Regions from separate parts of the Cytobacillus sp. BC1816 genome, predicted to be linked through region 2. Evidence: riboswitches for the same ligand, from Rfam matches in the RefSeq annotation. Region 2 holds a riboswitch; the other holds the start of a gene.
What was found. Region 2 has a riboswitch for ZMP and ZTP ahead of ACR42H_RS18340 (bifunctional 5,10-methylenetetrahydrofolate dehydrogenase/5,10-methenyltetrahydrofolate cyclohydrolase). Riboswitches for the same ligand answer to the same signal wherever they lie in the genome.
Positions count from the first base shown of each region.

Region 1: another riboswitch for ZMP and ZTP. It lies ahead of ACR42H_RS17045 (phosphoglycerate dehydrogenase); the one in region 2 lies ahead of ACR42H_RS18340 (bifunctional 5,10-methylenetetrahydrofolate dehydrogenase/5,10-methenyltetrahydrofolate cyclohydrolase).

Region 1 covers NZ_CP195611.1:3,360,355-3,366,426, reverse strand. The annotation lists gene ACR42H_RS17055 (Ger(x)C family spore germination protein) at 1-828, shown strand, start outside; gene ACR42H_RS17050 (GerAB/ArcD/ProY family transporter) at 846-1,949, shown strand; ZMP/ZTP riboswitch at 2,445-2,523, shown strand; gene ACR42H_RS17045 (phosphoglycerate dehydrogenase) at 2,591-3,790, shown strand; gene ACR42H_RS17040 (sigma-70 family RNA polymerase sigma factor) at 3,984-4,658, shown strand; gene clpP (ATP-dependent Clp endopeptidase proteolytic subunit ClpP) at 4,685-5,266, shown strand; gene ACR42H_RS17030 (GntR family transcriptional regulator) at 5,311-5,970, opposite strand.
Region 2 covers NZ_CP195611.1:3,606,426-3,612,497, forward strand. The annotation lists gene ACR42H_RS18325 (cold-shock protein) at 46-246, opposite strand; gene ACR42H_RS18330 (DEAD/DEAH box helicase) at 397-1,848, opposite strand; gene ACR42H_RS18335 (cold-shock protein) at 2,148-2,348, opposite strand; gene ACR42H_RS18340 (bifunctional 5,10-methylenetetrahydrofolate dehydrogenase/5,10-methenyltetrahydrofolate cyclohydrolase) at 2,581-3,441, opposite strand; ZMP/ZTP riboswitch at 3,530-3,612, opposite strand; gene ACR42H_RS18345 (hypothetical protein) at 4,182-4,670, opposite strand; gene ACR42H_RS18350 (nucleoside hydrolase) at 4,844-5,803, opposite strand; gene ACR42H_RS18355 (glycerol-3-phosphate dehydrogenase/oxidase) at 5,907-6,072, opposite strand, start outside.

The DNA of each region.
Region 1 (6,072 bases), 250 kb from region 2:
GATGTGTTTGAAAGAGGAGAGTCACGTTCCACATTTCCTGTCTTTATAGCAAGAGATTCTACTGCTGAAGAAGTTCTTGGAGTAGTGGAGCCTCTCGAATCCAACCCAACAAAAAGCATTATAAGCACCAGCGAAAATAACCAAAAAATGTACGCCATTTCAGAAGCAATCCCCATTTACAGGGCAATTTCCCTTTTATCGGGCGAAGGCCAAAACCTTATGCTATCAGGCGTGAAATTAAGCCAGCCCTTAAAGTCCGAAAATCAAACAGCCAATCTGCAGAATATAAAGCCTTCCGTTGTTGAGGTAAGCGGTTTGGCGATGTTTAAAAAAGATCAATTGGCAGGCTGGTTTGATGGGAAATTCGCAAGGACAGCCCATTTAATCACATCTGCCGTGGAAAGCACTTCATTCCCGCTGGCTTGTAAAGGAAATAAGAATATTACGATTACAACACAGGGTATAAAGAGTGACATTAAGACAGAGTTAAAACCGGAACCGGCTTTAATTGTCAACGCAAAGATAAGGGGCAATGTTACTGAATTAGAATGTTATTTGGAAATCAGTAATAATGAAGAAATGATAAAGCTTGAAAAGAAGTTTGAAAAGGAGGCAGAAAACCAAATTAGGGAAACGATTACCAAGGCACAGGAACTGGAAGCAGATGTATTTGGTTTTGGTAAAGAGCTATCAAAAGATGATCCAGAGTATTGGAAAAGACACGAAAAAGAATGGAATACTCTTTTCAGCAATGCGGAAATAGACGTAAATGTAGAGGCTAATATATCGAACTCAGGAATGCTGACAGATCCATTTAAACTACAATAATTTGGATGTGAAGAATTATGCCAAAAGAGAAGATCGATGGAATTCAATTATTCTGCCTTATGGTCCTTTTTATGTTTGGCACTGCTATTTTTTTGGATCTCGGCAGCGGCGCAAAGCAGGATGCATGGATTGTTACCATTCTTTCGCCGATTACAGGACTTTTATTATTTGCAGTCTATTACCGTCTTTACAAACAGTATCCGTCGTTGCCATTAACAGAATATGTGAAGAAAATTTTAGGGAAATACCTGGGAAGCATTATTAGCTATTTGTACATCATTTATTTCATTTATATAGCCTCAAGAGTTTTGCGTGATATTGAAGAATTGCTGATCAGTTCTCCTTATGCAAAAACGTCAATTATAACACTGGGTATTTGTATGGTATTTGCTCTGATATACGCAGTGAATTTAGGGCTTGAAGTATTTGCGAGGGCAGGGGTTATATGCTTTGCGATTATCTCAGTTACTTTATTCCTAATCATTATCTTCTATGTGATCAGTGATTTGATTCACGCAGAAAATTTAAGACCTGTCCTTGCAAATGGGTGGAAGCCTATAATCAAAGAGATTTTTCCAGTTAATATGACAGTTCCATATGGCGAACTGGTCCTATTTTCTATGATCTTTCCTTTAATAAAACGGGAAACAAAAATTATGAAGACTGGAAGTATGGCAATTGGGTTTGTTGGCCTTTACTTAACCATTAACACCATTGTATTAATTTGTATTCTTGGTGCAGACCTTCTTGACCGGTCTGCTTTCCCGGCATTGGCTGCTGTAGGCTATATTCAAATTGCTGGTTTTATTCAGCGACTTGATCCACTAATCATATTATTGATTGTCTTTCTTGGATTTATTAAAGTAGGAGTATTCTTCTATAGTGCGGTAATCGGAATGAATAACCTTTTTAAGCTAAAGCCGAATGCTTTTACATCCTATTCTGTCGGGGGAATAATATGTCTTTCTTCCATAATCATTGCACCAAGCTACCAAAGCCATCTGGATGAAGGGCTAAAAATCGTACCGTACACTTTACATATTGCTTTCCAGTTAGTCATTCCTATCCTATTGTTTATAGTGGCTGTAATCCGTCGTAAATGGAAAGAGCATAAAATTTAGCAGCAACTATTTTATCTTTCTAATATGCAGCCAGAATAAAAGGAATAAACCCAAAATAAAAGTAACTAAAAGAAAATAATCTTCCCCTTTTGCAGAAGCGATAACAATTTTTATGCTCTGCCAGGATTCGAATAATGAATGGCCTTGTATATGATCGAGAAATACGATCAGGCCTATTGTGCCGGCCAAGACTGATAAGAGAACGAATAAAGTACGCAATTGCTTCACCTGCAGGATTTAGGATACTTATTAGGGTTAACATGTTTTTTCATTTATATAACCCATTGGGAACGAAGGAAGCAATATCCGAAGAAATGAGATGAAATAGCGGTGATCAGTTGCTCAGTTCTTGTGGGAATATAAAGTATAAAACATTAAGCATAGTGTACAAAACAAGAAAAATATACTTTAGAAAATTAAAAAATATTTTATTAATGTAAGCGCTTTAAAGGGTTGAAGTTTTCAGAAGACTTTGATAAGATTTAAAAAACCGAAAAGGCTATGTGTAACTGGCGAGACGCGGATCACCGCGAGGGAGCACATAGTGTCGAAGCCGTTCGCCTGGGCAGAGGTAAGGGATTCTACCCTTGCCTCTTTCTGTTTTAAAATCTGACAAAGTTAGTTGAAAAGGGGAGAATCCAGTGAGTACCATGACTTTAGACAGAGTGAAGACGATTAAAACCTTGAATGCGATTGCGCCAAGCGGACTTGAGGTGTTTAACAAGGATCAATTTACAATCGATAATGAAAGCGGCAATCCGGATGCGATTGTCCTTCGGAGCTTTAATATGCATTCCATGGAATTGGGTGACCGATTAAAAGCAATTGCCCGTGCAGGGGCGGGTGTAAATAATATCCCGGTTGAGAAATGCACTGAGCAGGGAATTGTTGTTTTTAATACACCTGGTGCCAATGCGAATGCAGTAAAAGAAATGGTGCTTACTTCCTTAATGGCTTCATCCCGCAATCTCTTTGCCGGCATCTCCTGGACCAAAACGCTGAAAGATGAAGGAGACCAAATTCCAAAGCTTGTAGAAGCAGGGAAAAAGCAATTTGTCGGAAAAGAAATTAAGGGGAAAACTCTGGGTGTCATCGGGTTGGGGGCAATCGGGGCACTTGTGGCGAATGATGCACTTGAACTTGATATGGATGTCGTAGGCTTTGATCCATTCATATCGGTTGACACTGCCTGGAACTTGTCCCGCAATGTTCAGCGCGCCATGACCATTGAGCAGGTGTTTGCAGAATCCGACTACATCACTGTACATGTTCCTTTAACTGATGATACAAGGGAAATGTTCAATGAAGATACATTCAGCATGATGAAGAATGGTGTTCATATTCTGAATTTCTCACGCGGAGAGCTTGTGAATGAATCAGATATGGCTGCCGCCCTTGAAAGCGGAAAAGTGGGCAAATATATTTCAGACTTCCCAAATGAAAATATCCTGAAAATGAAAAACACGGTAGCAATTCCGCACCTTGGGGCGTCAACAAAAGAATCTGAGGAAAACTGCGCTGTCATGGCAGCACGACAGGTGAAGCATTTCCTTGAAACAGGCAATGTCAAAAACTCAGTGAACTTTCCAAATGCTGCTCTTCCTTACACAGGCAAGCGGCGTGTCACTGCTTTTCATAAAAACATCCCAAATATGGTCGGCCAAATCACTCTTGCTATTTCAAGCTACCAGCTGAATATCGCGGACATGGTGAACCGCAGCCGCGGTGAATATGCGTATACCATGATTGATATCGATAATAAAGTCAATGGCGATGTGATTCCTGGACTGCTTGAACAGGTTAATCAAATTGAAGGCATTATCACGTCACGAATTATATAAAAATGCAGCCTCAATTCCGCAGGGATTGGGGCTTTTTTTTGACTGCACGCAGGACTGAAATCAAAAAAGGTATATAACCAGTATAAAATCAGCTATCCTTAGAATAAACTGATAAAAAATATGAACCCCCGTATCTTTTTGTTCTCTTATTCCGTTATAGAAGCAGAGATGTATTAAAGGAGTGAACAGGTTTATGAAGCAAGGGAAAGTTCAGGCTAAATCAAGGGATTTCTTAAAGCAGAAGGAAAGCTGTATTGCAGATATCTATCCTTCACTGCAGCGTTATAGCCGGTTTCTTGCACAGAACCGCTGGGACGGGGACGATCTAGCCCATGAGGCAATCATCCGCGCATATAAAAGCTATTCGCCCGAGAAAGTTAATCAGGCTCTTTTGAAGAAGATTGTCTATAATTGCTGGATGGACACTCTTAGAAACAGAAAGCGGGAAAAGCTTCAAGAGGCGCCTGAACGGGAAATGAAGGAGTTCAGCCCTGATGGCGGAGAAGCAATCACCCATCTCCTTAATAGGCTGACATTAAAGCAGGCAGTTGTTTTTACGCTGAAGGAAGGGTTTCAATATCAAACAAAAGAGATTGCTGATATTCTTCGGACCACTGAATTTGCAGTGAAGTCCTCGCTGAACCGAGCACGGAAGCAGCTTCAGCAACCAGTAGAAGATGAGACTGAGGCTTCTTTTGCAAATGAGGAAGAAGAAAAGTTATTTCATCTGCTGCAGCAATCAGTGGCTGCGGAAGACCCGTCCATCCTGATAAAAACAATACCTTTCCTGCGATCCCTTGAAAGCCATGCCCAAAAGCCTGTACTGTCCGTTCCATCTTCTTCTAATACTCTCTGTATGGCGGCATAGATCCGCAATGAACAGGAGGGATACAGGTGACAGCAATACCATATGTCATTGAGCAGTCCAGCAAGGGAGAACGTTCCTATGATATTTACTCACGGCTGTTGAAAGACAGGATTATCATGATAGGAGAAGAGATTAATGATGTGGTTGCCAATAGTGTGATTGCCCAGCTGCTGTTTCTTGCAGCTGAATCTCCTGAAAAGGATATCTCCCTTTATATTAATAGTCCAGGCGGGTCGACAACCGCAGGGTTTGCCATCTTTGACACGATTCAATATATAAAGCCTGATGTGAGAACGATTTGTACGGGAATGGCCGCATCATTTGGTGCGATGCTTCTCCTTGCAGGAAAAAAAGGAAAACGCTACAGCCTTCCGAACAGCGAAATCATGATTCATCAGCCTCTTGGCGGAGCAAGAGGCCAGGCGACCGAAATCGAGATATCTGCAAAACGGATCATAAAACTTAGGGAGCATATTAATGGAATTATTGCAGAACGAACTGGTCAGCCTATAGAAAAAGTAGCGCGGGACACGGACCGCGATTATTTCATGACTGCCGAAGAAGCAAAGGAATACGGGATTATCGATGAAATTATCTATAAAAGCTAGAAAAAAAGAAAAAGCAGCCGATGGAGGCTGCTTTTTCCGTTTGATCATTTTTCCTCGGAGTAGTACTCGTCAATTGCCCGAAGCCAGTTGACGCGTGCAATGTGCCCGGCTTTTTCTCTGTCTTTTTGTTCAAAAGCTTTTAATATATCTTCATGTTCTTCTATAGAGCGTTCTTTCAAAATAATTGTTTTATTGTAGTAAAGCCGCATGACATGAGCCTGAAGCATGGAAGCTGTATTCGAGATATAAGGATTCTGAGCCAGATCTATAATAATATTATGAAACTTCTCATCCTGCTTCAAAGCTGTGAAGGTATCTCCCGCAATTAGAGCTTTAGCGAATTTATGATTAATATCCCTAAGTATATTAATCGTTTCCTGGCTGATAACAGGAGCAGCCAATTCTGCAGCCAGTGCCTGCAATACGCCTAATGGGGGCAGGATTTTACTAATATCTTCAGGATTAACTGAAGTGACCTGCGTTCCAACCCCGGGAAACATTTCGACGAACCCTTGAACATTCAGCAGCTGAAGAGCTTCCCTGATGGGGGTCCGGCTGACACCTAATGCTTTTGCAAGATCGGCATCATTCAATTTTTCTTTCGGCTGGAGTGTGCCGTCAATGATCCACTCCTGGATTTGGGAGAAGGCGCGATCCTTAGCTGACACACGGGTAGGTGATGAATAATTGGAGGGTATCGGCATAGCTGTAACCACCTTTTCATTTCATGCAATTCATCTGTGAAATTAAAGTTATTTCCAGTAGATTATAAATTTAGTATATAGAAGTATCTTGAAAAATTCAAT
Region 2 (6,072 bases):
CAAAAATAAAAGAGCCCCTAAAAAGGGGACTCTCTTATCAATCAATTATAACTTTGTTACATTTACAGCTTGAGGTCCACGCTGGCCCTGCTCTATGTCAAAGTTAACTTCCTGGCCTTCATCAAGGGTTTTGAAACCTTCTGTCTGGATTGCAGAGTAATGAACAAATACATCTTCTCCGCCTTCAACTTCGATAAAACCAAAACCTTTTTCTGAGTTAAACCATTTTACTTTGCCTGTTGCCATGTAAATTTCCTCCTAATATCTATAACTCACAGAGTGATTTTTTACCCTGCATTTACTAATATGGGTAAATTCCTCAAATTTTATAATAAAATGTTCAAAAAGCACTGAAAAAAATCAATATATCCATTTTCTCTCGGATATTAGACTGCATTATCCCTTATTGCTGCTGCTTCGGTTTTTAGTGCGTCTGTCCCGGCCGCCTTTAAAATCTCTTCTATCACGGCCGCCGCCTCTTGACCTGTCGTTGAATCTTCTCCCGCCGCGATCACCTTTAGGTTTTCTGACACGGATAGGTTCCACCGCAGTTAATTTAACCGGTGTTACATCAGGACCTTTAGTCAGCAATTTGATGGCTGCAGCAAGCAAAGTAACAGAATCTGTATCTTCAAGAAGACTTTCCGCCACTCTCTTGAAGTCTGCATGTTCTTCTTTTTCAATAACTTCCATAAGTTTATTAATAGTCGCCTGCTGATTGCCTGCAACAACATCCTTAAAGGAAGGAACAGGCTTTTTCGTCATTTTGCTCTTTGTAACACTTTCAATTATTTTCAGGTGGTCAATTTCTCTTGGAGAAACGAACGTAATTGCCAGCCCTTTATTTCCAGCACGCCCAGTACGTCCAATCCGGTGAACATAGCTTTCAGGATCCTGCGGGATATCGAAGTTATAAACATGGGAAACGCCTGAAATATCTAGACCTCGTGCAGCAACGTCAGTGGCTACCATTATATCGATTGTCTGCTCTTTAAATCGGCGGATAACCTGATCTCTTTTCGCCTGGGGAATATCACCATGAATCCCTTCAGCCGAATAGCCTCTCTTGATAAGACCTTCCACCACTTCATCTACACGCTTTTTAGTTCTTCCAAACACAATAGCCAGTTCAGGTGACTGAATATCCAACAGGTTGCAAAGCACATCAAATTTTTGTTTTTCATGCACTTCCATATAGTACTGCTCAATATTTTTAACAGTCATTTCTTTCGCTTTGACTTTAACCATTTCTGGTTCCTGCATGAATTTTTCAGCAAGAGACTGAATTCTTTTCGGCATTGTTGCAGAGAAAAGAAGGGTTTGGCGCTCACCTTTAATTTCACTTAAAATTCTTTCAATGTCCTCGATGAATCCCATATTAAGCATTTCATCCGCTTCATCCAGAACTACCATCTTGATGTCGCTTAAACGGATTGTTTTTCTTTCAATATGATCAATTAACCTTCCCGGTGTAGCAGCAATAATATGAGGGCGCTTTTTAAGCGCACGGATTTGGCGGGTGATATCCTGACCACCGTAAACAGGAAGTGTCCGGACTCCTTTTACCTGTCCTATACGGTTTAATTCTTCTGCCACCTGTACAGCAAGCTCCCGTGTTGGCGCAAGGACGAGACCTTGAATACCTTCGTTTAAATCAATCTGCTCTAACAGCGGCACACCGAAAGCGGTGGTTTTTCCAGTTCCAGTCTGCGCCTGGCCAATCATGTCCTTACCCTTCATTCCGATTGGAATTGCCTGTGCCTGAATTGGTGTTGGTTCCTCGAAGCCCATATTGGAAAGGGCTTTTACTATTTCATTACTTAAGCCAAAATCTGAAAAAGTTGTCAAAATATATGTTCCTCCTTGAATTGCATATCTTATTAGGTACTGAAAGATTGTTTTTGTATAAAGACATGGACACTTTACTAGGCTTTCCAGTTTGTATCTCTTTTTTACATTTCCGTTTGCACTATTTTTAAACTTTTTGTAAGTGAAGAATTTTAATTGGGTGAAATGAAAAATACATATTCCTAAAAGCAGTTATTGCAGAAGATCTGTTTTGAGGAATGCTGAAGGCTACAAAGTGGATAAGCAAACATAAAAAGGTGATGCATGATTAGACATGCATCACCTCATTTTAAGCAAAATTATGCTTTTGTTACGTTAGCAGCTTGAGGTCCACGGTTACCTTCAACGATTTCGAAAGTTACGTCTTGACCTTCTTCTAAAGTTTTGAAACCTTCAGTTTGGATAGCGGAGAAGTGTACGAATACATCTTGACCTTCTGAAGATTCGATGAATCCGAAACCTTTTTCTGCATTAAACCATTTAACTTTACCTGTGTTCATTTGTGTTGCCTCCCAATAAATTGTTTTTCACTATAATGTACCATATAAACTTAAACATAAAAAAGTCGCAGCTGCCAGAAATGAGGATGAACGATCGCCTACATTTCTTTGCAGCTACGACTACTTATCCAAAAAGTATATAACGAACTTTACAGCGTTAACCTAATAATAAACGACACCCAGTTATAAGTCAATCCTTTTAAAGATCAATTTTTATTTAGGGATAAATGAACTATTTATGCTTCTCGTGTATTTCAAGCGATTTTCCCGCAGCATGAACAGTATGCTTCAAAAGCATGGAAATCGTAACAGGTCCAACTCCTCCAGGCACGGGGGTAATGGCAAACGCCTTTTCAAAACAGCTGTCATACTCTGCATCCCCAATATTTCCTTCATTATACCCGGCATCAAGGACAATAGCTCCTTCTTTGATCCATTCACCCTTGATGAAGTTAGGTTTCCCTACAGCTGCTACTACAATATCAGCTTGCTTTACAATTTGGGGCAGGTTTTGGGTATATGAATGGCACGTAGTGACTGTTGCGTTTCGATTGAGTAAAAGGGCCGAGACAGGCTTGCCAAGGATCGGGCTTCTCCCTACGACTACTGCATGCTTACCTTCAGCATTCAATTTATAAAAATCCATAATTTCCAAAATGGCTGCAGGTGTACACGAAGGATATTCACCAAATCCGAATGCAGTCTGTCCGTATCCAAGGCTTGTCACACCGTCCACATCTTTTTCAATAGCAATAGCTTCGAAAGCTTTTCGTTCATCTATATGTCCAGGTACGGGATGCTGGAGAAGGATACCATGCACAGAAGGATCATCGTTTAATTCTGTAATCTTCTCTAATAGTTCTTGTGTTGTTGTATCCTTTGACATATGGATACGTTTTGATAAAATGCCAAGTTTCTCACAGGCATTTCCCTTCATCCTTACATATGTTTCAGAGGAAGGGTCATCTCCCACCAAAATAGTGGCTAAACAAGGGACGACATCCTTCCCCTTCAATTCTTCAATTCGATTTTTTAATTGGTCTTTCACATGTTTTGCCACAACATTTCCATCAAGAATAATCTTTTTTTCCATGCATATTCCTCCTATAGGAAAAGCACCTATTCGGCTGACTGACGGGCTTTTCCATTTTATTATGAAAAAAAGAGACAAGGGTATCCCTTATCTCTGCCCAGACGACCGGCTATACATAGACGCAGCTCCCCAGCGGTTCATTCCGCATTGTCGTCAGTCACTGCGATTTTGATAAGCTATTCTAATGAATACATCATACCACAAAAACACAAATAATTAAACTGGAACTTATTCAAACGTTCGTGTTTTTGAAAAAAATAAAAAAGGACAGCAAATACTGTCCTTATAAGTGATATATTTGAGTTAATTAATTATTACCTAAAACAATGAAAGCCCTGCCTCTCTTCCATCCTTGCGGCTCCTAGACCGCGCCAGTGGGAATCAGGTTGGTCGGAATCCTTTCCGACTTAGATGCTCTCTGAGATTTTAATATTAAATGGTAAGAAACTTACTGAAGTAAAAATACGGAGAAGTGTCTGGTTTATAGAAGATGATTAAGAAGAAAATTCAGCATTAAGCTGTCCACACAAATTATTCTTAATTACAAACACATGCTTACTCTTTCAAAATCCTAAAGAGCATAAAACATAATAAAAAGCCGCAGTTTCACAAAAAAAGAAGGTTCGGCTGCCGAACAATCCACGTGAATTAACGACTTCAACAATATACCTCAAATACTTCATTCACTATGTTACCTTATATGGGGTAAAGTGTCAAGAAAATAACTTGTCACTCTCTTATTAGCCTTCTCCTTTATACTCAGTTACATCAAAATAATCAGTTGTGTCTTTATAGTCATTAAAGCCAATATCCAGATCATGAAAATATCGGTGCAGTTTAATAAGAACATCCTTTTCCTTAGTGCCCGACTGCACAGTTTCTGCCAGACTTAGTATTGTGTCCAGGTCATGCTGCAGATCCTTATTCTCTGCTGATATTTTTTTTAACGAGTTTACGATTAATTCAGCCTGTTTTCTTTGTTTAGGCCATTTGACTTTACGGTCTCTTCCCCACCCAAGTGTTTCATTATAATAAGTATGATTGGAGGCAATGAAGTCTCCTAAATCATCGTACATTAATTCCCGTTCGGATGTCTCTGCATTCGCAGAGGTTTTTTGGACCTTGGATTCGTCCTTATTTAAAAAGACAAGTACACTATAGGCTATGGCAATGGCTATGATCATTCCAAGAATTGATAGAGCCCTGTTTAATTTTTTGTTTTTTAGCAATTTGAAAGCCTCCATTTGATTTGTTTAATGTATGCAGAAACTAAATGGATTTATTGCCATTTGAAGATACGCTCCCTGAATGCAAATGTTTTCCATCTTAATACATTCTATGTGAAATCCCCAATCCCCTTCTGCACCACACAAAAAAAGCTTTTAACACCAGGTGTCAAAAGCTATTTCTGGTTTTTCTGCGAAAGGAAAACCTCTATAAAATCAATGATAAAACGTTGCAGGTCAAGTTCCATCGCTATATTATCAAGTGTTTCCGGCGGTTCCTCTTCGGGTTTCGGCCTAAAGTCAGCTATGCTTTTTCCCTTTGCCTTTCCAAACTGTTCAATTCTCACTCTTCGTTTTACATACTTGACGAGATCGGGATTGGTGAGAACACTTAGTACAAGAACATCATGAAGCGGTGCACCCTTAATTCCTGGGACAAGCTGTTGATAAGCCTCATAATAATAATCATAAGCAGGTTGGATTAAATCTTTGAAAGGTGATCGGGTATTATTTGCAATAAAATTAATCGTCTCAGGCCTGATTATCGCTTTATTTGTTACATTAAGAGGAAATATATAAATATTTTTTGCTTTCTCAAGCACTGAATCCGCTGCAATGGGGTCAGCGTAAAAATTCGCCTCAGCCTCTGGTGTTACATTTCCCGGAACCAGAAACGCACCGCCCATTACATAAAATGCATTTACATCTTTATATGCATCCTTTCCATACAGGATGAGCGGCAATGCCAAATCTGTCTGTCTCCCAACACCAACGATCACAAGGTCATTCTTGTATTTATTTACAATTTCAATAATTTTATTTATATCATAAACCTCTATATTATTGCTGAAGTCCTTCGGAGGCTGAATCGGCCCAAGTCCTTCCTCCCCGTGAATTTCAGGATAAAAGACAGCGGTCTCCCCTGATAATGGCCCGCTCGCCCCTGCTATAACGGGAATATCCTCTCTGCCTGCAAGCTTCAGTAAATAAGCAGTATTATTAATAGATTCTTCTTTAGATATGTTGCCATAAGCGCTGACTACACCTACCAAATTAATCTCGGGATGCTGAAGGGCATACATAAGGGCAAGTGAATCATCAACCCCTGAGTCAACAAACATGAGAACATTGTACATAAGTCACCTCCATTACGTATTTAGTCTATAGTATGCCTACGGAATGTCCCTTTTGTTTATGAAAATACTCCTTAAAAAAGAAAACTCCCCAAATTGGAGAGTTTTAAACCAGATCATCCGGATTTACCGCAAAACTGAGTTCCTGGTTCAGCTGGTTTTCAAAATTACTTTCTTCAGCTGTATCCCATTTAAATGCATCAGCCATATATGAAATTACTTGCTTTTGATAAGTTCTTACAGTTTCAATATCAAAAAGAAGTGCTCCTGTT